Regions from separate parts of the Bacillus sp. 05T21 genome, predicted to be linked through region 2. Evidence: a T-box and tRNA genes for the amino acid it is inferred to sense, from the RefSeq annotation. Region 2 holds a T-box; the other holds one or more tRNA genes.
What was found. A T-box is a leader RNA that pairs with one kind of tRNA and senses whether it is charged. The one in region 2 lies ahead of AC1DKZ_RS04080 (valine--tRNA ligase), so its partner is inferred to be a tRNA-Val.
Positions count from the first base shown of each region.

Region 1: it has a tRNA-Val gene. The T-box ahead of AC1DKZ_RS04080 (valine--tRNA ligase) is inferred to sense a tRNA for this amino acid. The anticodon was not compared.

Region 1 is NZ_JBFTMD010000002.1:375,162-386,445, forward strand. Features, by position in the region: gene AC1DKZ_RS06875 (DUF4047 domain-containing protein) at 1-621, opposite strand, end outside; gene AC1DKZ_RS06880 (CalY family protein) at 784-1,371, opposite strand; gene sipW (signal peptidase I SipW) at 1,433-2,002, opposite strand; gene AC1DKZ_RS06890 (D-alanyl-D-alanine carboxypeptidase family protein) at 2,200-3,486, opposite strand; gene AC1DKZ_RS06895 (hypothetical protein) at 3,642-3,869, opposite strand; gene AC1DKZ_RS06900 (hypothetical protein) at 4,153-4,377, shown strand; tRNA gene AC1DKZ_RS06905 (tRNA-Val) at 4,568-4,640, shown strand; gene AC1DKZ_RS06910 (hypothetical protein) at 4,733-5,329, opposite strand; gene AC1DKZ_RS06915 (hypothetical protein) at 5,488-6,033, opposite strand; partial or broken gene AC1DKZ_RS06920 (hypothetical protein) at 6,083-6,436, opposite strand; gene AC1DKZ_RS06925 (DUF3976 domain-containing protein) at 6,571-6,753, opposite strand; gene AC1DKZ_RS06930 (hypothetical protein) at 6,782-7,159, opposite strand; gene AC1DKZ_RS06935 (helix-turn-helix transcriptional regulator) at 7,156-7,371, opposite strand; gene odhA (2-oxoglutarate dehydrogenase E1 component) at 8,198-11,065, shown strand; gene odhB (2-oxoglutarate dehydrogenase complex dihydrolipoyllysine-residue succinyltransferase) at 11,195-11,284, shown strand, end outside.
Region 2 is NZ_JBFTMD010000001.1:765,734-777,017, reverse strand. Features, by position in the region: gene hemC (hydroxymethylbilane synthase) at 1-810, shown strand, start outside; gene hemD (uroporphyrinogen-III synthase) at 813-1,565, shown strand; gene hemB (porphobilinogen synthase) at 1,735-2,724, shown strand; gene hemL (glutamate-1-semialdehyde 2,1-aminomutase) at 2,724-4,013, shown strand; gene spoVID (stage VI sporulation protein D) at 4,123-5,106, shown strand; gene ysxE (spore coat protein YsxE) at 5,179-6,204, shown strand; T-box leader at 6,340-6,571, shown strand; gene AC1DKZ_RS04080 (valine--tRNA ligase) at 6,610-9,255, shown strand; gene AC1DKZ_RS04075 (bifunctional folylpolyglutamate synthase/dihydrofolate synthase) at 9,350-10,651, shown strand; gene AC1DKZ_RS04070 (hypothetical protein) at 10,816-11,284, shown strand, end outside.

The DNA of each region.
Region 1 (11,284 bases), on a different contig from region 2:
TTCTAGCTTCTTCTGTTCTTCTACTTTTTTCTGCTCTTCTAGCTTCTTCTGTGCTTCTGTTTCATTCTGCTTCTTTACTGTTTCATCTTTTAATAGTTGTTGTAACGCCTGAATTTGTTCATCAATGGCTTGCAAACTAGCCTCTTTATCAACATAATCACGCTTCTCTTTAATGCTATGAAAACCTTCGTTCACATACAAGGATACTTGCTGAATTGATTCACTTTTATTCACTTTCAATTCTTCTTGTATTTGATTGTAAGGCGTTTCTATTAAAGTATATACTTTTTGTAAAGACTCCTTCTCAGAAGCAATTTTCTCACGCCCTTGCTGCCATACAACAATTGCTTGTTCTATTTCTTCAATAGAAGTAACTTTCAATTTCGCTTTCATTTCTCCATACTCATGTCCAATAAGCTGTTTATGTTGCTCAGCTTGCTCTTTTAACGTATCAACTGTTTTCGGAAATATAATCGCTGTAGAAAGAGTGGCTTCTACTTTCGTTTCGTGAATAAATGAAGCTTCTGTATACGTCATCATTTGAGAGCCTAAATAAAACGTAATAGAGCACATACACGGCAATATAAGCATCCTTTTTAATTTGCGAGGTGTTTTCAGCATCTTAATCTCTCCCATCGAACAATGTGTTCTTTATACAGAACGTTACTTTCATTATAATAAAGACCTGTACAAAATGATAGCCATATCCTAGAAAATACATTCCAATCCACGCTATTTAAATGTAAAAGGGGCTATCAAGGTGATAGCCCCTTTTACATTATATTATCTTTCTGTACCATCTGTTTGTTGTGCATCAAACGTCCAAGTTAAATTTAGTTTATCGCCTTGGAATTCATTTTGGTCTTTTTTATTATCAACAAACTCGAATTTCACTGTAAATTTATCTGACTTACCTGCAGAAATACCTTTTTCATCCCAGAACCAAGCAGATAAATCATTGTCTACCGCTGTAAGTGTGTCACCCTTCAATTTATCTAGCGTTGTTTCTTTTACAATTGTTTCATGCTTATCTACATTCTTTAAGAATGTTACTTTAATATGTTTACCAAAATCATCTTTATTGTCGCCCTTCGCATCGCTTACTTTGTAATCTGTTTTTAGTAAAACTTTTTTAATGTCTAAAGAGCCTTTATTTTCTAGTTTAAAATCTCTTTTAATTGTATCGCCAGGCTTTAAATTCGATACATCAACAACTGTCGATGGGTTTGCCGCTAAATCAAGTGTACCAGCCGCAAATGTATTGTTTGACACTTCTTTGTCGCTAAAAAATGCAAATGTTCCTCCACCAACTAATGCTGCTCCTAGTACTGCTGATGCGATACCCATTCCTAATTTTTTCTTTAAAGTCATGTCCAAATCCCCCATAATATATATTTGTTAACTTCCTAATAGGAAGATATAACCAAACTAACTATACGGATTGTTCTACTTTTTTATCTTTCTTTTCTCCGTCGATGCTACGAATAGCGCCAAAAATAGAAATCGCGGAATAACCAAGTAAAAAGACTCCTGGAATAATAAGAAGTAATGCTGCTCCCGCTTTTGAACTCGCATAATTCAGTCCATAACCAAGGTATGGAACTGTAATATCTGCATATTTTCCGATTACATTCTCTGCAAGTACTGGTGCTAAATCTGGTCCGTTGTTGTTATCACCTTTTGTTTCATACATTACTTTTCCATTTGTATCTTTCACACCGATAATACGGTGAGTGATAATTTTGTTATCTTTCTCTTTAAACGTAATAACGTCACCTTTTTTATATTTAGATCCATCTTTCGTAGGCTCTATCGCAATGATGGATCCTGTTAAAAATGTTGGTTCCATCGACCCTGAAAGAACGCTCTTAAATTGATATCCCATAACAGTCGGATCCCCGCCACTCGCTTTTGACGAAATAACCACAAAAGCTAAAAAAACCATCAATGCAAATAAAACAAATGAGATAACGTTGCTAATAATCTTCCAAACGAATTTCATCATCTCTCTCCCTCTCTGTTGTTTTATATCATTTTGAAATTAATAACGCTCTAATTGTTCTTTAACAAGAACATAAACAAATAATATAACGAACAAATAAGAAATGCAAGGTGAAAATTTACAATTATTAGTTAAATCACTTTTGAAATGCATGCAAAAAAGACCGTGACAAAATCTCATCACGGTCTACTAGCAATTTATTTTTCTTCTGATTTCATCCCTTGGTTATTTCGGCGCAGCACTACATATAAAATCGCTCCAAATAATACAATCGCACCGATCCCAACACTTATCACTTTCACATTCGATACCTTTACTTCAGGTGCAACTGTATCTTTTTTAGGCATCGCAAAAGTAACATCTTCTTTTGAAAGAACATTTATCGTCGCAATTGTTTGATTATTCTTCGTAATATCAACTGCACCAACTATCTCACCACGATGGATTCCCTTATGATACAAAGAGTCTTTATCTAATGAAGCGGCTCGAAAAATAGTTTTCACATTTTTCCCTTCATCTTTCTTAAGCATAAGCTCAGCACTTTTTTCTAACTCAGAATCAACATCTTTATTTAAATATGTTGTCTTTTGATGCCAACTATGTTTATCTAGCACCGTTTGTTTCGTAAATTGCCCAAAAGAATATTCCGCCATCTGCTTTAAATCCTCATAGATTTCAGGTCTTTGAGAAGCCATTACTACATTTATAATACGATTTCCATCTTTCTCATTTAATAAAACGAGCGTATTGCGCGCTTCATTCGTAAATCCTGTCTTACCACCAATGCTATATGGATTTTCAAAATAAGTAGACTTATTAAAAATAGAAACTGTTTGCGAAGATGTCATAACCGTCGTTCTTTTCGTATTCATCGCTTGTAAAATTTCAGGATACTTTTGCACACCTCTCGTAATCATGGCCATATCATATGGCGTCGTATAATGATTTGGATCATGCAATCCATTTGGCGTTACAAAATGGCTATCTTTAGCCCCTAATTGCTTCGCCTTTTCATTCATCATATTAGCGAAATTTTCAACACTTCCTCCAATACGCTCCGCAATCGCATACGACACATCATTCGCACTTAGCACCATTAAAATCATAAGCGCAGTATTTCTATTCACCGTCTCACCAGGTTGAAACTCAATTTGATAATTACTCTTCTCCTGATCTAATGCTAATTGCGAAAATGTAAATTGATCCTCTGGCTTCGTATGCTCCATAAGTAAAATTGCCGTTAACACTTTCGTTATACTAGCCGGAAACGCACGATGATGTGCATTTTTGTCATACAACACATCCCCTGTTTTCGCATCAATCGTAGCTGCAAACTGACTAAAAACATTCGGCCCTTCCGCTGGTGGTGGTGCCACTTGCTCCGGATTCACTCCAACATTCGTCTCAGCATATAACGTCATAGGTGTCAAAAAAAATAAACAAATAACCATAATAAAAGCCGGAATTTCCTTAAAATTAACCATATGACTCTCCCTTTTCACTTTACTTTCACACTCTATAAAATGACTCTACCAATCTATATGTAATTTGTATTAAATTGGAAGAATATTCACTGTTTTTCACTATATCATATTTTTACGATGAATAACATAAATATACAATAAAAAATAAGAAGGAATTACTCTTTCTTATCCTTCTCATCAATCAACGAATCTATTAACTTTTGTCCAGCTTCCTCGGCCGTAATCTCATCCGTCATCCCCATAAATGACCACCCTTTAGAATCGACCCACTCAACGAACTCTTGCAAAAACTCATCATGCGTCACATCCACATCAAGAATCGAACCATCAATCGAAATCGTTCTATTTCTAGACACACGCATCTTGAACGTTTTTCTTACCATTACAATTATTCTCCCTCTACTCCTGAATAGTTATAAATATCTTGTACTTCTTTTATACATGATTTCTTGAAAATTGTAAAAAGGATATATTGGCCAATTTGCATATTAAAAATGAAAATCTCTTATTATATAACCCTCACACTACATTCATTTAGTCATAAATTACGGAATACATCCATATAAAAAAACAAACCAACTTACATTATATCACACCAAACACACTTGACTTTAGTACAATGAAATCGAATATATTAGAAAATACCTTAAAATGAGGAGGAACTCCATGGCGCGTTGTACGTATTGTAAAACGAAGTGGAAAATAAAAGATGTATGGTCAATACTCGTGACATTTGAAAAAGATTGTCCGTATTGTTTCGGAAGACAATATCTATCAAAGAAAACATTGAACGCTATGCCAGAACTTATAAGCTTACCTTTACACTTCTTATTCCCTTTTCTTGTTGATTTAAGCGATAAAGGTCCTTTGGATTGGTATCGGAAATCATAATATAACCGGTTTATTCAAAATCCACTTTCAATTAAATGCTCTTCTTATATATTCCTTAATACACTACTAGCCTGATTCCAAATACTTTACCTTTAAAAGATTACCACAAAAATATTGTAAAATTTCAGTTAATTATATATAATTGCTTTAGCATAATTATTAAAGATGCTATTAGATAAGCATTTTTGAAGATCCCGTAGCTCAGCAGGGAGAGCGCCACCTTGACAGGGTGGAGGTCGTGAGTTCGAGCCTCTCCGGGGTCATAAAAAAAGACACGATATCAACCTACTAGGTGATATCGTGTCTTTTTTTATCCAAGGCACTTCTTATAAAAACTAAAAATCTTACCAGTTAATTACTTCCCACCAAACATCTTCTCCAAAGACTTCGCATTGGCAAATAATACTTCTTTCAAGTTATCATCAGCAACGATTTTATAGTCGCCATCTTTGTTTTTCTTTAAGTTCAATGTAACTTCGCGAGTTGCCATTGCTGCATCTTTATCCGCTAAGTTTTTGACGATAGTTGATGTCATTGTTTTTTCGATTGCTTTTTCAGATTGTTCTTTGTCTTCGCTAAAAGCACTAGCGAAGGCCATTGGCATAACTTCTCCCACTGCTTTTGTTACAGCAACGGATAGATCAGCAGATGTAATTTTCACTTTCACTTCTGCTTTGTCATCCTTTTTCGATACTTCTTCTGGCTTTTCAAATTTAAAGTTTTTCGTAATTGCACTCAGCATTGCTTTTGCCTCAGCATCATCTGTTTTTTCATTTAGTTTATTAAATTCCTTGTCACTCTCAACAAATGTACGAGCCTTTTCTACATCACCTTTTTGTATCGCTGTTAAAAATTCTTCTGTAGTATCTTTCGGATTTGCACACCCTGCTAAAACACCTACTGTTAATCCTACTACCATCATTAACAGCAATAATTTCTGTATCTTTTTCACGTTCATTCTCCTCTTATCTTTTCTAGTAAGTCAGCATTATACAATAGTATGAAACTGACATTACAAACATTTTTTAGTATAGCATTTATATGATTTGTTTTCTATTCTTTCCCAAAAGATAAAGAGCCTTGTAGTATTTCTACAAAGCTCTTTATCTTTCAATCCGTATCCGTAGCACAAATTAACCACATTTTATGCTCCTTACTATCCAATACCATCCAAGTATTATCCCATGCAACATCGTAAAACCATTCTGTCCAAGGGCTGTGGTTTTCGAACACTGTAATATCTTCATATCGATCTTGGAACATGTATTGGCATACATTGTTCGCTAATTGCTTCGCCATTACTGGTCTCTCCGAAAAGCCTTTATATGCTCCTCCTCTTATAATTTGAAATGCGATACTCCCATCAAGCATTACCGCGCTATTATATTCAAATTGAAACTTATATTTTTCTGATGTATGTATTTTTAATTCCTCTAAGTTATTGATTATATCTAAAGAGTTGAAGACTTTTTTGAAAAAGTGCTCGTATCTGTCTATTTCATAAGGTATTTCTTTGAAAAAATTTTCGTTATGTACTTTAAAGCAGCTTATTACTGCTCCACCATTTAAGTTTTGTTTCTTAAATGTATTTATAAGCTGCTCAATAGATAAATCATTCGTTTCTATTTTTTCAAAAGTTCCTGCTTTCCATCTCATAACGCTCACTACTCTCTATTAAAAATTTGTTTCTTCATTATTATAGTACTTACTTTAACATCGGCCTCGCTACTCTATATTCTTCACTCTTAGGTTCTTTTACGAGTATAGGTGGCCTTTCATCCTCTTCTTCTAAAATCATCTCAAATACTTCTGTTTTTTCTTGTAATATGTTGGCTTCACTATCTTTAGTAGGCTTTTTGCTTGTTTCAATTTTCTTTGTTACTTCGCCAAGTTTTTGCCCGATTTCTTCTACTTTAGCAGGTTCATTCGTAACGTAGCATTCCTGGCCCTCCCATACTAATATAGGTGGAACTTGTTCTCATTTGTTACATATTATATAAGTAATACTAGCTATAAGTAGTAGACATGTTAATAAAAAGAAGATAGCTTTTTTATTCATATACTATTCTCCTTATCTATCATTTTATTGGATTATATAATACAAGATATAGATAGCAAATGGATTTTATGGTGATTTTTAGTTTTATTTTCAAAAAGAAAAACCTTACAAAAGTAAGGTTCCATTTTTAAATTCTATAGTGACTGATTTATTAAAACGATCATTACGATAATCGCTATAAACATAACAACTAAGCAGCCGATCATTTTATAAAATCCTCGTTTCGTTAACGTTCCGCCTTGAACGTCTTTACGAATAAATAAGAATACCGCTAAAAATAATACAAGCCCCATGCCAAAAGCGTACATCATTTGCATATGTTAATCTTCCTTTCTCTTTTACATCTTAATATCTTTTCGATAAAACAACAAACGATATAAAAACTGTACTCATCGTGAGTGCCATAAGTATGTTCAATAGTTCAGTAGCAGATAGTGTAAGTATTTTTAAGTTTAAGCCGATAGAGAAAAGAAGATAATATGCGGTTAGTGCAAAAAAGGTCACGAACATCCCTTTATAACGAATAAGCTTCATTCGCTCGTCTTTTTCTTTAAATTGTGGGTGCAAGTAACTTAGGCAGAAACTCATAATCATCATCCCAAGCAATGGATAAGTTATAGCTGGCGGTGCAGAATGCGTCATTATACCTGTTAATATCATAAATCCACTCATAAATAGAAAAATAATCCCCATAATTACAAAGTACTTTTGTGAATAATTCATCCTTTCTCCTCCTCTTCTTTTCCCTCATAAATAAATACATGTTCTATCGTTGTCTGAAATGTTTTTGCAATTTCAAATGCTAACGGAAGTGACGGATCGTATTTCCCTTTTTCAATTGAGATAATGGTTTGTCTGGAAACTCCAAGTTTCTCAGCCAATTTTTCTTGAGATAGTCCAAGTTTTTTTCGATATTCGACCATTTTATTTTCCAAGGAAATTTCTCCCTCCTTCCTTATACCGAGTATATACGTCAAGGAAACTTTACGTCAAGGTTCCTTTACATTCATTTCGTTTATTTTTCATTCTATTTATATAGAAGAAACTTTTTCAAATTCAGCACGTCTATTTTGAAATGAAACATGGAACAATGTATATAGCCGTTACTATATCTCCTCTCCGTTTTTATGAAAATTTAATATCTCCATATTTGTTTTATCCTTTTAAAATGTTTCATTCTGCTCTTTATCGGGTGAAATGCGCTATTGTTTTTACGTTGTTTTTCGCCATATTTATAGAAACTAACGGTTTATGAAGCATTTTTTATGTATAGCCACTTTTTTTGTAGAAATCCTTCATTTTCCTTTCGATATTTAACACTATCGAGATAAAGTTTATGGTAAATTCATAATTTTTTATTTTTTATACTATATTCCGTTGTATTGTTGTATAATATCAATGAAAGCGCTTATTATTCCAATATACATAATTCGAACTAAACTTTATCGAAACATTCTGATAGTTATACTTATATTTAAATGCAACAATTATAGTTATTAATGTAGGTATACCAAATATATCCACCCCATTTTCCCGTGAAATTACTTTATAACATGAAAGATTAACTTGGGTGATAAGTTATTGTGAATGTTTTTTTACAAAACAGATAAGTAATAGTGTTTGGTATTATGTAAATTATTGTAATAACATAAGAGTAAAGAAAAACATTTACATTGATTATTGGTTCATCAATTATTGAAAAGAGCAAAATGCACCTTTTTGTATGGAAAAAGGATTATATGCATTGGGAGGTTTAAACAAATGACGAGGAAGAATACAACGACAAACCCTTGGGCCAAGTTCCATGGTCCGAACCTTGGTTATGTTATTGAACAGTATGATCTTTACGTAACTGGAGCAGGTTCTGTTGATCCGGAATTACAAGAGCTTTTTGAAATTTTTGGAGCTCCTTCGTTTCAAGATGATGTCGTAACAGGGGACAACACAGCAACACATTTTTCTCCTCAAAACACAGGGAACATTGAAAAGATTCTTAAAGTCGTTCAACTTGTTGAACAGATTCGTTCTTTCGGGCATACATTGGCTCACATTAATCCGATGGAAGATGCTGCAAACGGACAATCTCTTATCGAGAAAACAATGAACGAACTGAGCGATGCTGACTTGAAAGCGATTCCAGCAAAAACAGTATGGCAAGATGCACCAGAGGGTATTCACACTGCACTTGATGTAATTCATAGATTAAAAGACGTTTATACAAAATCTTTAGCTTATGAATTCTCACATATACAAGATAGTGAAGAACGCGCGTGGTTGCATCAAATGGTGGAATCAAATTCATTGCGTCAACCATTATCAAATAAAAAACGAACTGCTCTTTTAAAACGTTTAACTGCTGTTGAAGGTTTCGAGCAATTCTTGCATAAAACATTCGTTGGTCAAAAACGTTTCTCAATAGAGGGCGTTGATATGCTTGTACCTGTACTAGATGAAATTGTTTCAGAAGGTGCTAAAGGCGGCGTTGAAGATGTCATGATTGGTATGGCTCACCGTGGTCGTCTAAGCGTACTCGCTCACGTATTAGAAAAGCCATATAATCACATGTTTGCAGAATTCAAACATGCAAAAATAGAAGGTGCAGTGGCAAATGCTGGCTGGACTGGCGACGTGAAATACCATTTAGGTAGAGAACAAGTCGTTGGTAATGAAGAAGTTAGCACTCGTGTTACATTAGCAAATAATCCGAGTCATCTTGAGTTCGTTAACCCTGTTGTTGAAGGTTTCGCACGCGCAGCTCAAGAGAATCGTAAAAAATCTGGTCTTCCAGAACAAGATACTACAAAATCATTCGTAATTTTAGTTCATGGTGATGCTGCATTCCCTGGTCAAGGTGTTGTGTCTGAGACACTCAACTTAAGTAGATTGAATGCGTACCAAACTGGCGGAACTATTCATGTTATCGCAAATAATGCAGTCGGCTTTACGACTGATAGCTATGATTCTCGTTCTACTAAATATTCAAGCGACCTTGCAAAAGGTTTCGATATTCCGATTGTTCACGTAAATGCTGATGATCCGGAAGCTTGTCTTGCTGCTGCAAACCTTGCGATCCAATATCGTACGCTATTCAAAAAGGACTTCTTAATCGATTTAATCGGTTACCGCCGATATGGTCATAACGAAATGGATGATCCAGCAGTTACACAACCACAAGTGTACAAAAAAATTAAAAATCACCCAACTGTAAGAGCAATTTATGCAGATCAATTACAATCTGCTGGCGTTCTGAATGCAGATGAGGTTGAAACAATTACTCAGTTTATACAAGAGGAATTAAAGGCTGAATACGCACAAGTGCCACCAGCTGATACGAGTGCTGCAACAATTCACGTTAAAGTTCCAGAGGTTGTTGCAAAAGGAATCCAGCCGATTGACACTGGTGTTTCAATTGAATCACTTCGTGCAATTAATGAAGGACTATTATCTTGGCCTGAAGGCTTTAACGTATATCCAAAAGTGAAGAAAATTCTTGAGCGCCGTAAAGATGCTCTTGAAGAGAACGGTAAAATTGAATGGGCACTTGCTGAATCGTTAGCATTCGCTTCTATTTTGCAAGAAGGTACGCCAATTCGTTTAACTGGTCAAGATTCACAGCGTGGTACATTCGCGCACCGTCATATCGTATTACACGATACTGATACAAACGAAACATATTCACCATTACACCGTTTACCGAACATTAACGCATCATTCTCTGTTCATAACAGTCCGTTATCAGAAGCTGCTGTTGTTGGTTACGAATATGGTTACAACGTATTTGCTCCAGAAACTCTTGTGATGTGGGAAGCTCAATACGGTGACTTCTCAAATACTGCGCAAGCATTATTTGATCAATATGTTTCAGCAGGAAGAGCAAAATGGGGTCAAAAATCTGGTTTAGTTCTTCTATTACCACACGGTTATGAAGGTCAAGGGCCAGAACACTCTAGTGCACGTCCAGAGCGTTTCTTACAATTAGCTGCTGAGAACAACTGGACAGTTGCAAACTTAACGAGCGCGGCACAATACTTCCATATTTTACGTCGTCAAGCATCTATCTTAGGAACAGAAGCTGTTCGACCGTTAGTGCTTATGACGCCAAAGAGTTTATTACGTCATCCACTTACGCTTTCAACTGCTAGTCAGTTAAGCGAAGGACGTTTCCAACCTGCTTTAGAACAAGAAAACCTTGGTACAAAGCCAAATAAAGTAAAACGTCTTGTTTTAAGTACAGGTAAAATGGCAATTGACTTAGCAGCAGAAATCGAAAGTGGTAAGCATGAGTACAGCCTAGATGAAGTTCATATGGTTCGTATCGAGCAGTTGTACCCATTCCCTGCTGAAAAAGTTCAATCTATGATTAAACGCTTTAAAAACTTAGAAGAAATCATTTGGGTTCAAGAAGAACCTCGTAATATGGGCGCATGGCATTACATGGCTCCAATTCTGTTCGAACTAGCTGGGGATAAAGTGAAAACAGGTTACATTGGACGCCCGGATCGTTCTAGCCCATCTGGTGGCGATCCATTCGCTCACAAAGCTGAGCAAGAATTAATCGTTGCACACGCTTTAGATGTGAAGTACAACTTCCGTCAAGATAAACAAGAAATTGAAGTTTTCAGCAACTGAAAGTAACAATGAGTTTTTCAGGCTTGGCTGTGGCAGATAGTCTGCCACAGCCAGGCTAACAAATGGAGATTACCGAAGATTAAAGAAGACAAAACACACCGTTAGGCAAATAAGGGGAGGACATTTAAAATGATCGAAATTAAAGTACCTGAGCTTGCAGAATCTATTTCAGAAGGAACTATTTCACAATGGCTTATCAACGTAGGCGACAAAGTTGAG
Region 2 (11,284 bases):
ACAAAAGGTGATGTTATTTTAGATGTTACTCTTTCAAAAGTAGGCGGAAAAGGTTTATTTGTAAAGGAAATTGAACATGCGTTACTTACGAAAGAAATTGATATGGCTGTACATAGTATGAAAGATATGCCAGCTGTACTTCCAGATGGATTAACGATTGGTTGTACGCCAAAGCGCGTTGACCCTCGTGATGCTTTTATTTCTAAAAACGGAGAATCGTTTAAAGACTTAGCAGAAGGCGCGATCTTAGGAACGAGTAGTTTGAGACGTAGTGCACAACTACTAGCTGCGAGACCAGATTTACAAGTGAAATGGATTCGTGGGAATATCGATACACGCTTACGTAAGTTAAAAGATGAAGATTACGATGCAATTATTTTAGCGACAGCTGGATTACAGAGAATGGGCTGGGACGGAGAAGTTATTACAGAACATTTAGATGAAACGTTATGTGTACCAGCCGTAGGACAAGGTGCATTAGCGATTGAATGTCGTGAGGATGATACGGATTTACTTCAGTTGTTAGCGCATATTAATGATGCAGTAACAGAAAGAACAGTGGCTGCTGAACGAGTATTTCTTCATAAACTTGAAGGTGGATGCCAAGTTCCAATCGCTGGATATGCAACTCTTAAAGAAAATGATGCAATCGAATTAACAGCGCTTGTCGGTTCTATGGACGGTTCTGTTTTATTGAAAGAGATAGTAGTAGGCAATGATCCGAAGCAAGTTGGATTAGAGGCTGCGGACCGTTTAATTAAACAAGGAGCAAAAGAGCTCATCCTTGCTGCAAATAAGGAGCAACAATAAATATGAACGCTCTCGCTGGCAAAACAGTATTGATTACACGTGCCCAGCATCAAGCGAAACAAATGAGTGTAGCAGTGAAAGAAAGGAGCGGAATTCCATTGGAAATTCCGCTTTTGCGTATGGAAGGCACATCTCATAGGCAAATTCAACGTATAACAAGGCAACTACATTCGTATGACTGGGTTATTTTTACGAGTAAAAATGGTGTAGCTTTTTTTCTAGATGGTTTAGAAACAAAAATACCATTAACTATTAAAATCGCTGCGGTAGGCGTGAAAACAAAATTAGAGTTAGAAAAAAGGGGCTATCAAGTTCATTTTGTTCCGACCTCGTTTGTTGCAGAAACATTTGCCGAAGAGTTTCTAAAAGAATTAAGTGGAAACGAGCGTATTTTATTTCCGAAGGGGAATTTAGCAAGAGATGTAATCCCGGTTAAACTTAGGGAGTTTGGTGTTTTTCTAGATGAGCTAATTGTATATGGTACGAAGGTGAATGTAGAGAAAAAACAAGAACTTATAACAGCATTAAAATTAGGGGAAGTAAATATTATTACATTTACGAGCCCTTCAACTGTTGATAGTTTTGTTCGTTTACTTGAGGGTACAAACTGGAGAGAATGGACGAAAAAATGTACAATTGCTTGTATAGGGCCTATTACGGAAAAAGAGGCGAACCTCTATTTTCCACATGTTATTGTGCCAAAAGAGTACACTGTAGAAGCATTACTGCAATGCATTTGTGAATCTATAAAGTGAAACTTTAATTAGTGGGAGGTTTATTCCCCACTAATTATTAGCCTTCACCAATCGGGCGTTTATGGGCAGTTGATTTCCCATCTAACTTCTTTGCTCTAGCCAAAATTTGAGATGGGAGTCTTACTGCCCGTTAACGCGGGATAAAATAAAAGAATGGGGATAGAAATCTATGAATTCTTTACAATTTAATCGTCATCGTCGTTTAAGACAAAGCGGGGGCATGCGTGCGCTTGTACGTGAAACATTTTTACATACAGAAGATTTTATTTACCCTATTTTTGTATTAGAAGGAGAAAATATTCGTAATGAAGTTCCTTCTATGCCAGGCGTATATCAAATGTCTTTAGATTTATTGCAAGCTGAAATGCAAGAGGTCGTTGATTTAGGTATTCGTTCTGTTATTGTATTTGGTTTACCTGCTGAAAAGGACGAAGTTGGATCATCGGCATATTGTGAGCATGGAATTGTACAGCGTGCAATTAAGCAAATTAAAGATGAGTTCCCAGAGCTAGTGGTAGTTGCAGATACATGTTTATGTCAATTTACAAGCCATGGTCATTGCGGTGTTATTGAAGATGGCGTTATTTTAAATGATGAGTCTCTTGCAGCTCTTGCAAAAACAGCTGTAAGTCAAGCGAAAGCAGGGGCGGACATTATTGCACCATCTAACATGATGGACGGATTCGTAACGGCGATTCGCCATGCATTAGATGAAAATGGTTTCGCGCACGTACCAGTTATGTCGTACGCTGTGAAATATTCATCAGCATTTTACGGACCGTTCCGTGATGCAGCACATGGCGCACCGCAGTTTGGTGACCGTAAAACATATCAAATGGACCCAGCGAACCGTATGGAAGCATTCCGTGAAGCAGAATCAGATGTAATGGAAGGGGCCGACTTCTTAATTGTAAAGCCAGCTCTTTCTTATCTAGATATCGTTCGTGATGTGAAAAATAACTTTAACTTACCAGTCGTTGCTTATAACGTAAGTGGTGAATATTCGATGATTAAAGCAGCAGCACAAAATGGTTGGATTAATGAAAAAGAAGTTGTACTTGAGAAATTAATTAGCATGAAACGCGCAGGAGCAGACTTGATTATTACGTATCATGCAAAAGATGCAGCAAGATGGTTACAAGAAGGAGGCGCTAAATAATGAAAAAATTTGATAAGTCGATTGCGGCGTTTGAAGAGGCTCAAAATTTAATGCCTGGAGGCGTAAACAGCCCTGTTCGTGCTTTTAAGTCTGTTGGTATGAATCCGCTGTTTATGGAGCGCGGAAAAGGCTCTAAAGTATATGATATCGATGGGAATGAATACATCGATTACGTATTATCGTGGGGACCTTTAATTCATGGTCATGCGAATGATCGTGTTGTTGAGGCTTTAAAAGCTGTTGCTGAAAAAGGAACAAGCTTTGGTGCACCAACAGAAATTGAAAATAAATTAGCGCAGCTTGTTATTGAGCGTGTACCATCAATTGAGATTGTGCGTATGGTTAACTCTGGAACAGAGGCGACAATGAGTGCACTACGTTTAGCTCGTGGTTACACTGGACGTAACAAAATTTTGAAATTCATTGGTTGTTATCACGGTCATGGTGATTCTTTATTGATTAAAGCAGGTTCGGGTGTAGCAACGCTAGGTTTACCAGATAGCCCTGGTGTACCAGAAGGTGTAGCGAAAAATACGATTACAGTAGCGTATAACGATTTAGAAAGTGTAAAATATGCTTTCGAACAATTCGGTGATGATATCGCTTGTATAATTGTAGAACCAGTGGCAGGGAATATGGGTGTTGTTCCCCCGCAACCAGGGTTTTTAGAAGGACTTCGTGAAGTGACAGAGCAAAACGGTGCACTACTTATTTTTGATGAAGTAATGACAGGATTCCGTGTTGCTTATAATTGTGGACAAGGTTATTACGGTGTAACTCCTGACTTAACTTGTTTAGGTAAAGTAATCGGTGGTGGCTTGCCGGTAGGAGCATACGGTGGGAAGGCAGAGATTATGCGTCAAGTTGCACCAAGTGGACCGATTTACCAAGCTGGAACATTATCGGGTAATCCACTTGCAATGACAGCAGGTTATGAAACGTTAGTGCAGTTAACGCCAGAATCATATGTGGAATTTGAGCGTAAAGCAGAAATATTAGAGGCTGGACTACGTAAGGCAGCTGAAAAGCATAATATCCCGCATCACATTAATCGTGCAGGTTCTATGATTGGTATTTTCTTTACGGATGAGCAAGTTACTAATTATGATGCAGCAAAATCTTCAAACTTAGAATTCTTTGCAGCTTACTATCGTGAAATGGTAGAACAAGGTGTATTTTTACCACCTTCTCAATTTGAAGGTTTATTCTTATCGACAGCACATAGTGATGCAGATATTGAGGCGACAATTGCAGCGGCCGAAATTGCAATGTCAAAATTAAAAGCATAATTTCTTAGAGAAAATCGCTTTCCATTAGGGGAGCGATTTTTTTTATTCATAAAGTAGCCTTAGGGAACATAAATCTGTAATGACATATAGTTTGGGAGGGGGAAAAGAAGTGGCAACAGATCATTCATTACGATTTTCATTAAAAGAATCTGTTTGGTTCCAGAAGGGACAGGAAGTCGAAGAACTTTTGTCAATTTCGTTAGATCCAGACGTTGAGATAGAGGAGCTCGATCATGAAGTTATCGTGAGGGGGCAATTAGATTTAACGGGAGAGTACGTTGCAAGGCAAGATGATTCAGCTTATTCATTAAGAGAGCTATCACCAGCAAAGGCAATTGATTATGTAGAAACAAGGGGAGACGGGGTTAATGAGCTTGTCCATTCCTTTCCGCTCGAAATATCAATTCCAAGAAATCGAGTGAAAGTAATTGAAGAATTATATGTATCAATCGAGGAATTTGATTATGAATTAAAGGAAAATGGTTGCTTACAACTATTAGCGGATATATCTATTACAGGCTTATGTGATGAGGAAAGAACCGAGGATGAAGAGGAAGAGGAAGAGACGGTGTATGCTGAGTTGGAAGCTGATTCAGCTGAAGAGGATGAAAGTAGACCTGTGCTGCACGAAGAGGTACCAGTCTATAAAGAATCAGATGGATGGGAAGATTATGCATTTGAACCGTTTCAGCTAGAGGAAAGAAAAGAGCAAGAAATAGAAGAAGAGGCATTAGAAGAACATGAACTTGTGGAGCGTGAAGAGGAGCAAGAAAAGACGCCACAATTTGAATTATTCGGGCGGAAAAATTTCAAGAAAGAAAAAGCGAAAAAGCAGGAAGAGCCAGAGGAAGAAGCATATTCACAGCGAGATGAAAATGCACTTTATTTAACGAAATTATTTACGAAAGAACCAGAAGAAGAATTTACGAAGTTAAGAATGTACTTCGTACAAGAAGGAGATACAATTGAATCGGTTGCAGAACGTTATGAAACGACTGTACAAAGCTTATATCGTGTAAATCAATCAGAAGATATATATTTAACTACAGGGCAAATTATATATATTCCTGTTTCAAAAGCAACAGTGAAATAAGTGAGTGAGTTTTTTCACTCACCTCTTTTCTTTTCCTAGAAGCTATGTTTTGAATAAGAAAGGGTTATTCGTATGGATATTGAATTACGAAATCGCTATGAACCCATTGTGAGGCAATATAGATTGGACACTCAGCATATGGAAGAGCACGGAAGTGTAATGAAAATTTATACGAATCAAGGTCCGTATGCGTTAAAGAAAATACAAGATAGAAAATTAGAGCGGAATAATTTTTTACACCATATTCAATATTTGAAGGAGAAAGGTTTTTCGAATTATGTACCTATCTATCACACGACGGACGGGAATTATGTTTTAAGTGATGGGGCGTATAGCTATTATTTAATGCCTTGGTTAGAACGTGCGGAAGGAAACGGCGAAGATAATGATCAATACCATAAGATGTTTCAAACGCTCGGGACGTTGCATCAAAAAACGGTGAAAGAGGAGACTTATACAGAAGAAGATTTAGAAAAACATTATACAAATATATCCGACCGTTGGGAAAATGATGGCGAGATATTAGAAGAGTTTCTTATAGAATCTGAAGCGAAGTGGTATATGTCTCCATTTGAATTACAATATTGTACGTATTATCACCACGTTATGAGAGCACGTGAGTTCGCAACGAAACAATTAAGTGAATGGCATGATGCAATGAAAGAAAAGGAAAAAACACGTACTACTTTCGTTCATGGAAATGTATCACTTAATCACTTTTTATTTGATTATGAACGAAACGGTTATTTTATTAGTTTAGAAAAGTCTCAGTTTGCTACACCGGTACAGGATATCGTCGGCTTTTATTCAAGGTCTTTGAACACATATCCAATTGCGCGGAGCGACCGCTTTGAATGGTATCAAATGTATCAAAAAAATTTCCCATTTACGAAAGAGGAGCAGCTTCTTATGTTTGCGTATATGACGTACCCGTCGCATTTTATTCGGCAAATTCAGTCGTATACGAAAAGAAGAAAGAGTCGTAATGAAGAAAATGAGCTTCGCGGGGTGAAAATTCTGCAGCAATCGCATTGGCTCATTAGTAATACAGAATATTTCCTTTCGCAATTACAAGCTGCCCAGCAAGGGAACGGATAAAGAAGATAAGTAGGGAGAACCCTGCTTATCTTTTTTTTATTAGTTCCATAAAGAGATAAAAGCCGTAGTTTCAAATTTATCTTGACGAATAAGGTTTCGTTTTTTACACTATTGTATATAATAATTAACAATCACATAAATGCATTGAAGGGGAAGAGTATAACATGAAACGTCTTCAGAGAGGGGAACCATTGGCTGGGAGGTTCTCTAGATAGTTATGTTAGAAGGTAGCCCTGGAGCATCTTTTCTGAACGGAATGATTCTTATTAGGAAAAGACGGATTTGTCCGTTATCAAATTAAGAGTATAAGCAAATTCTGAATTTGTTTGTAAATAAAGGTGGTACCGCGATGTCCCTCGTCCTTTTTTGGATGAGGGGCATTTTTTATTTTAAGGAGGGAAAATAATGTCAAACACGGAAAATAATTTACCAACTAAATATGATCATATGTCCGTTGAAGAAGGCCTTTACAAGTGGTGGCTTGAAGGCAAATATTTCGAAGCAACAGGAGATGAGAAGAAACAACCATATACAATTGTAATTCCACCTCCGAACGTAACTGGTAAGTTACACTTAGGTCACGCTTGGGATACGACGCTTCAAGATATTTTAACTCGTACAAAGCGTATGCAAGGTTACGATGTATTATGGCTTCCAGGAATGGACCATGCTGGTATCGCAACGCAAGCGAAAGTAGAAGGGAAACTTCGTGAAGAAGGTATTTCACGTTACGATCTTGGTCGTGAGAAATTCCTTGAAAAAGCTTGGGAATGGAAAGAAGAATACGCTTCTCACATTCGTCAACAATGGGGGAAAGTTGGTTTAGGACTAGACTATTCTCGTGAACGCTTCACATTAGACGAAGGTTTATCTAACGCTGTTAATAAAGTATTCGTTCAATTATATGAAAAAGGCTTAATTTACCGCGGTGAGTATATCATCAACTGGGATCCAGCAACACGCACAGCTCTTTCTGATATTGAAGTAATTCATAAAGAAGTTCAAGGTGCATTCTACCATATGAACTATCCGTTAACAGACGGTTCTGGTCACATTCGCCTTGCAACTACTCGTCCAGAAACAATGCTTGGTGATACAGCGGTAGCAGTTCATCCAGAAGATGATCGCTACAAACATTTAATCGGAAAAACAGTTACACTTCCAATCGTAGGCCGAGAGATTCCGATTATTGCTGATGAATACGTAGAAAAAGACTTCGGAACAGGCGTTGTGAAAATTACACCAGCTCATGACCCGAATGACTTTGAAGTAGGTAACCGTCATGACTTACCACGTATTTTAGTAATGAACGAAGATGGAACGATGAACGAAAAAGCTGGTAAGTATAACGGTATGGATCGTTTCGAATGCCGTAAAGAGTTAGTGAAAGACTTACAAGAAGCTGGCGTATTAGTAGAAATCGAGCCTCATATGCACTCAGTAGGTCATAGTGAGCGTAGCGGTGCAGTTGTTGAGCCTTATTTATCAACACAATGGTTCGTAAAAATGGCTCCACTTGCAGAAAAAGCGGTAGAACTTCAACAAAAAGAAGAAGAAAAAGTAACGTTCGTACCAGAGCGTTTTGAAAACACATACTTACGCTGGATGGAAAACATTCATGACTGGTGTATTTCTCGTCAATTATGGTGGGGACACCGCATTCCAGCTTGGTATCATAAAGAAACTGGTGAAGTATACGTAGGTACAGAAGCGCCAGCAGATCTTGAAAACTGGAATCAAGATAATGACGTGCTTGATACATGGTTCAGTTCAGCATTATGGCCATTCTCAACACTTGGCTGGCCGAATGAAGATGCAGCAGACTTTAAAAAGTTCTATTCAACAGATGCTTTAGTAACTGGTTATGACATCATCTTCTTCTGGGTATCTCGTATGATTTTCCAAGGTTTAGAGTTTACAGGAGAGCGTCCATTTAAAGATGTATTAATTCACGGTTTAGTTCGTGATGAGCAAGGACGTAAAATGAGTAAATCTCTTGGTAACGGTATTGATCCGATGGATGTTATCGAGAAGTACGGTGCAGATGCGATGCGTTACTTCTTATCAACAGGAAGTGCACCAGGTCAAGATTTACGTTTCAGCATGGAAAAAGTAGAATCTACTTGGAACTTCATTAATAAAATTTGGAACGCATCACGTTTCGTATTAATGAACATGGATGACATGAAGTATGAAGAAATCGATTTAACTGGTGAAAAATCAGTTGCAGATAAGTGGATTTTAACTCGCTTAAACGAAACAATCGAAAGTGTAACACGTAACATGGATAAATATGAGTTCGGTGAAGCTGGTCGTTCATTATACAACTTCATTTGGGATGATTTCTGTGACTGGTACATTGAGATGGCGAAACTTCCACTATACGGTGAAGATGAAGCAGCTAAGAAAACAACTCGTTCGATTTTAGCTTACGTATTAGACCAAACAATGCGTCTATTACATCCATTCATGCCATTTGTAACAGAGAAAATTTGGCAGCATTTACCGCATGAAGGCGAGTCTATTACAGTAGCAGCATGGCCAACAGTTCGCGAAGATTTACAAGATAAAGAAGCGGCAGCAGAAATGCACCTTCTAGTTGATATCATTCGCTCTGTTCGTAACATCCGTGCGGAAGTAAATACGCCAATGAGCAAAAAAGTTCAAATGCAAATTAAAGCAAAAGACGAGGCAGTACTAGCCCAGCTTACGAAAAACAGCTCTTACATTGAGCGTTTCTGTAACCCAAGTGAACTAACAATTAAGATTGATTTACAAGCGCCAGAAAAAGCGATGACTGCAATCGTATCAGGTGCAGAGTTATTCTTACCGTTAGCTGATCTTATCAATCTTGATGAAGAGAAAGCGCGTCTTGAAAAAGAACTTGAGAAGTTTGGTAAAGAAGTAGAACGTGTACAGAAGAAACTTTCAAACCAAGGATTCGTAGCGAAAGCTCCTGCAGAAGTTATTGACGGAGAGCGTGCGAAAGAGCAAGATTATCTAGAAAAACGCGAAGCGGTTCGTCAACGTCTAGCTGATCTTGAGAAATAAAAATGTTTTTCAGAGACTCACTATATTGGTGAGTCTCTTTTCTTTGCGTATAATAGAAGTATGAAGGTTGTCTTTTGAAAGGGGAATAACACACGTGATACATACATACGAAGAAGCGATAAACTGGATTCATAGCCGATTGAAATTTGGGATAAAACCAGGGCTAGAAAGAATGCAATGGATGTTAGAAGAACTCGGAAATCCAGAGCGTCATATAAAATGTGTTCATCTAGCCGGCACAAATGGAAAAGGTTCAACTTTAACATACATGCGCTACATGTTAGAAGGTGCGAAATATAAAGTAGGATCGTTTACATCGCCTTACATAGAAACATTCAATGAACGTATTAGTGTAAACGGAATACCGATTGCAGATGAAGAGATTGCAGAACTTGTAAATATGGTAAAGCCAGTCGTTGAAAAATTAGATGAGACGGATTTAGGAGAAGCGACTGAGTTTGAAATTATTACAGTAATGGCAATTTATTATTTCGGTAAAGTTAATTTCTGTGATGTCGTTTTATTTGAAACGGGGCTTGGGGGAAGATTTGATTCTACAAATGTTATTCATCCGGTTCTCACGATTATTACGAATATCGGTCACGATCATATGCATATTTTAGGCAATACACTAGGAGAAATTGCATATGAAAAGGCAGGGATTATTAAGTCTGGTGTTCCAGTTATTACTGGTGTGAAAAATGAAGAAGCATTGCAAGTAATTCAAAAGGTTGCTAAGGAAAATCATGCAAGCTTATATGAACTTGGAAAACAGTTTACAACACTACATAAACATTCTAATAAAGATGGGGAACACTTTGATTTTGCTTGTCCATTTGCCTCGTTTGAAAATGTTCGGATTTCAATGAAAGGTATTCACCAAGTAGGCAATGCAGCACTAGCGCTTATGGCAGTAATGTATTTAAAAACATATTTATCATTTTTAATTGATGAAGAGGAAATAAAAGTTGGCTTACAAGAAGCATACTGGATTGGTCGATTTGAAAAGTTACAAAGTAATCCAGATATTATAATAGATGGTGCTCATAATCCAGAAGGTATTGAAAGTCTTGTAAAGACAGTAGAGGCACATTATAAAAAGAAGAATGTAATAGTTTTATTTACTGCTCTTGGTGACAAACAGTTACATAACATGGTAGGGCAATTAGAAAAAGTTGCTGATGAAATAATATTTACGACGTTTGCCTTTGATCGTGCCATTTCTGCTGACAAGCTTGCATCGTATTCACAACAAGAGTCAAAAATAGTTTTTGAAGATTGGAAAGAGGCAATTGATACAAAGGTTGACATGATAGGAGAACATGATGTTTTTATCATAACAGGTTCTTTGTATTTCATTTCCGAAGTTAGAAAATATATTCGCGAGAAAAACTAGATAGTCTTTGCTATCTAGTTTTTTGTTCTACAAATGAAGTCAAATGCATACATATAAGATAATAATATAGGGTTATTTGACGAATTCCTCTGACAAATATCTCGTTTTTTTGTGGAATGAATATGATATGATGCGGACAATGACAAGAGGTGAGGTGTGAATGTATGGACAAGCAATCACGAACGATCTCGGTGAAAGTAAATGGAACAGAAGCGAAGTATGAGGAAAAAAAGAAGGATGAGTTTGACTGGATGGTAGCAGAAAGTGAGAGACCGAAAAATGTCGTTCCGTTTCAAAAAGCGAAATCAGTATCTATGGAAAAATATCGAAAGAAGTGGAGCAATACAATAATCGCAATCGTTGCAACTGCAATAATTATTGGTACTGCATTTGGGATGGGTATGATTCATTTATTAACTGGACAAGGGACGACAGGAGAAGGTAAGGTAACGGCTTCGAAGCAGGCAGGTAATGAGGAACAAAAGGTGGGTGGAACGGCAGAACAAACACCAACACCGAAAGAGGAAAAACCAAAAGCACAGGTAGGAACGTCATTAGACCCAATGAAACTATTTTTTGTTCAAGGAGGGCTTTATTCCTCTGAAGAAAAAGGACAGGCTGCTATTGAAGAGT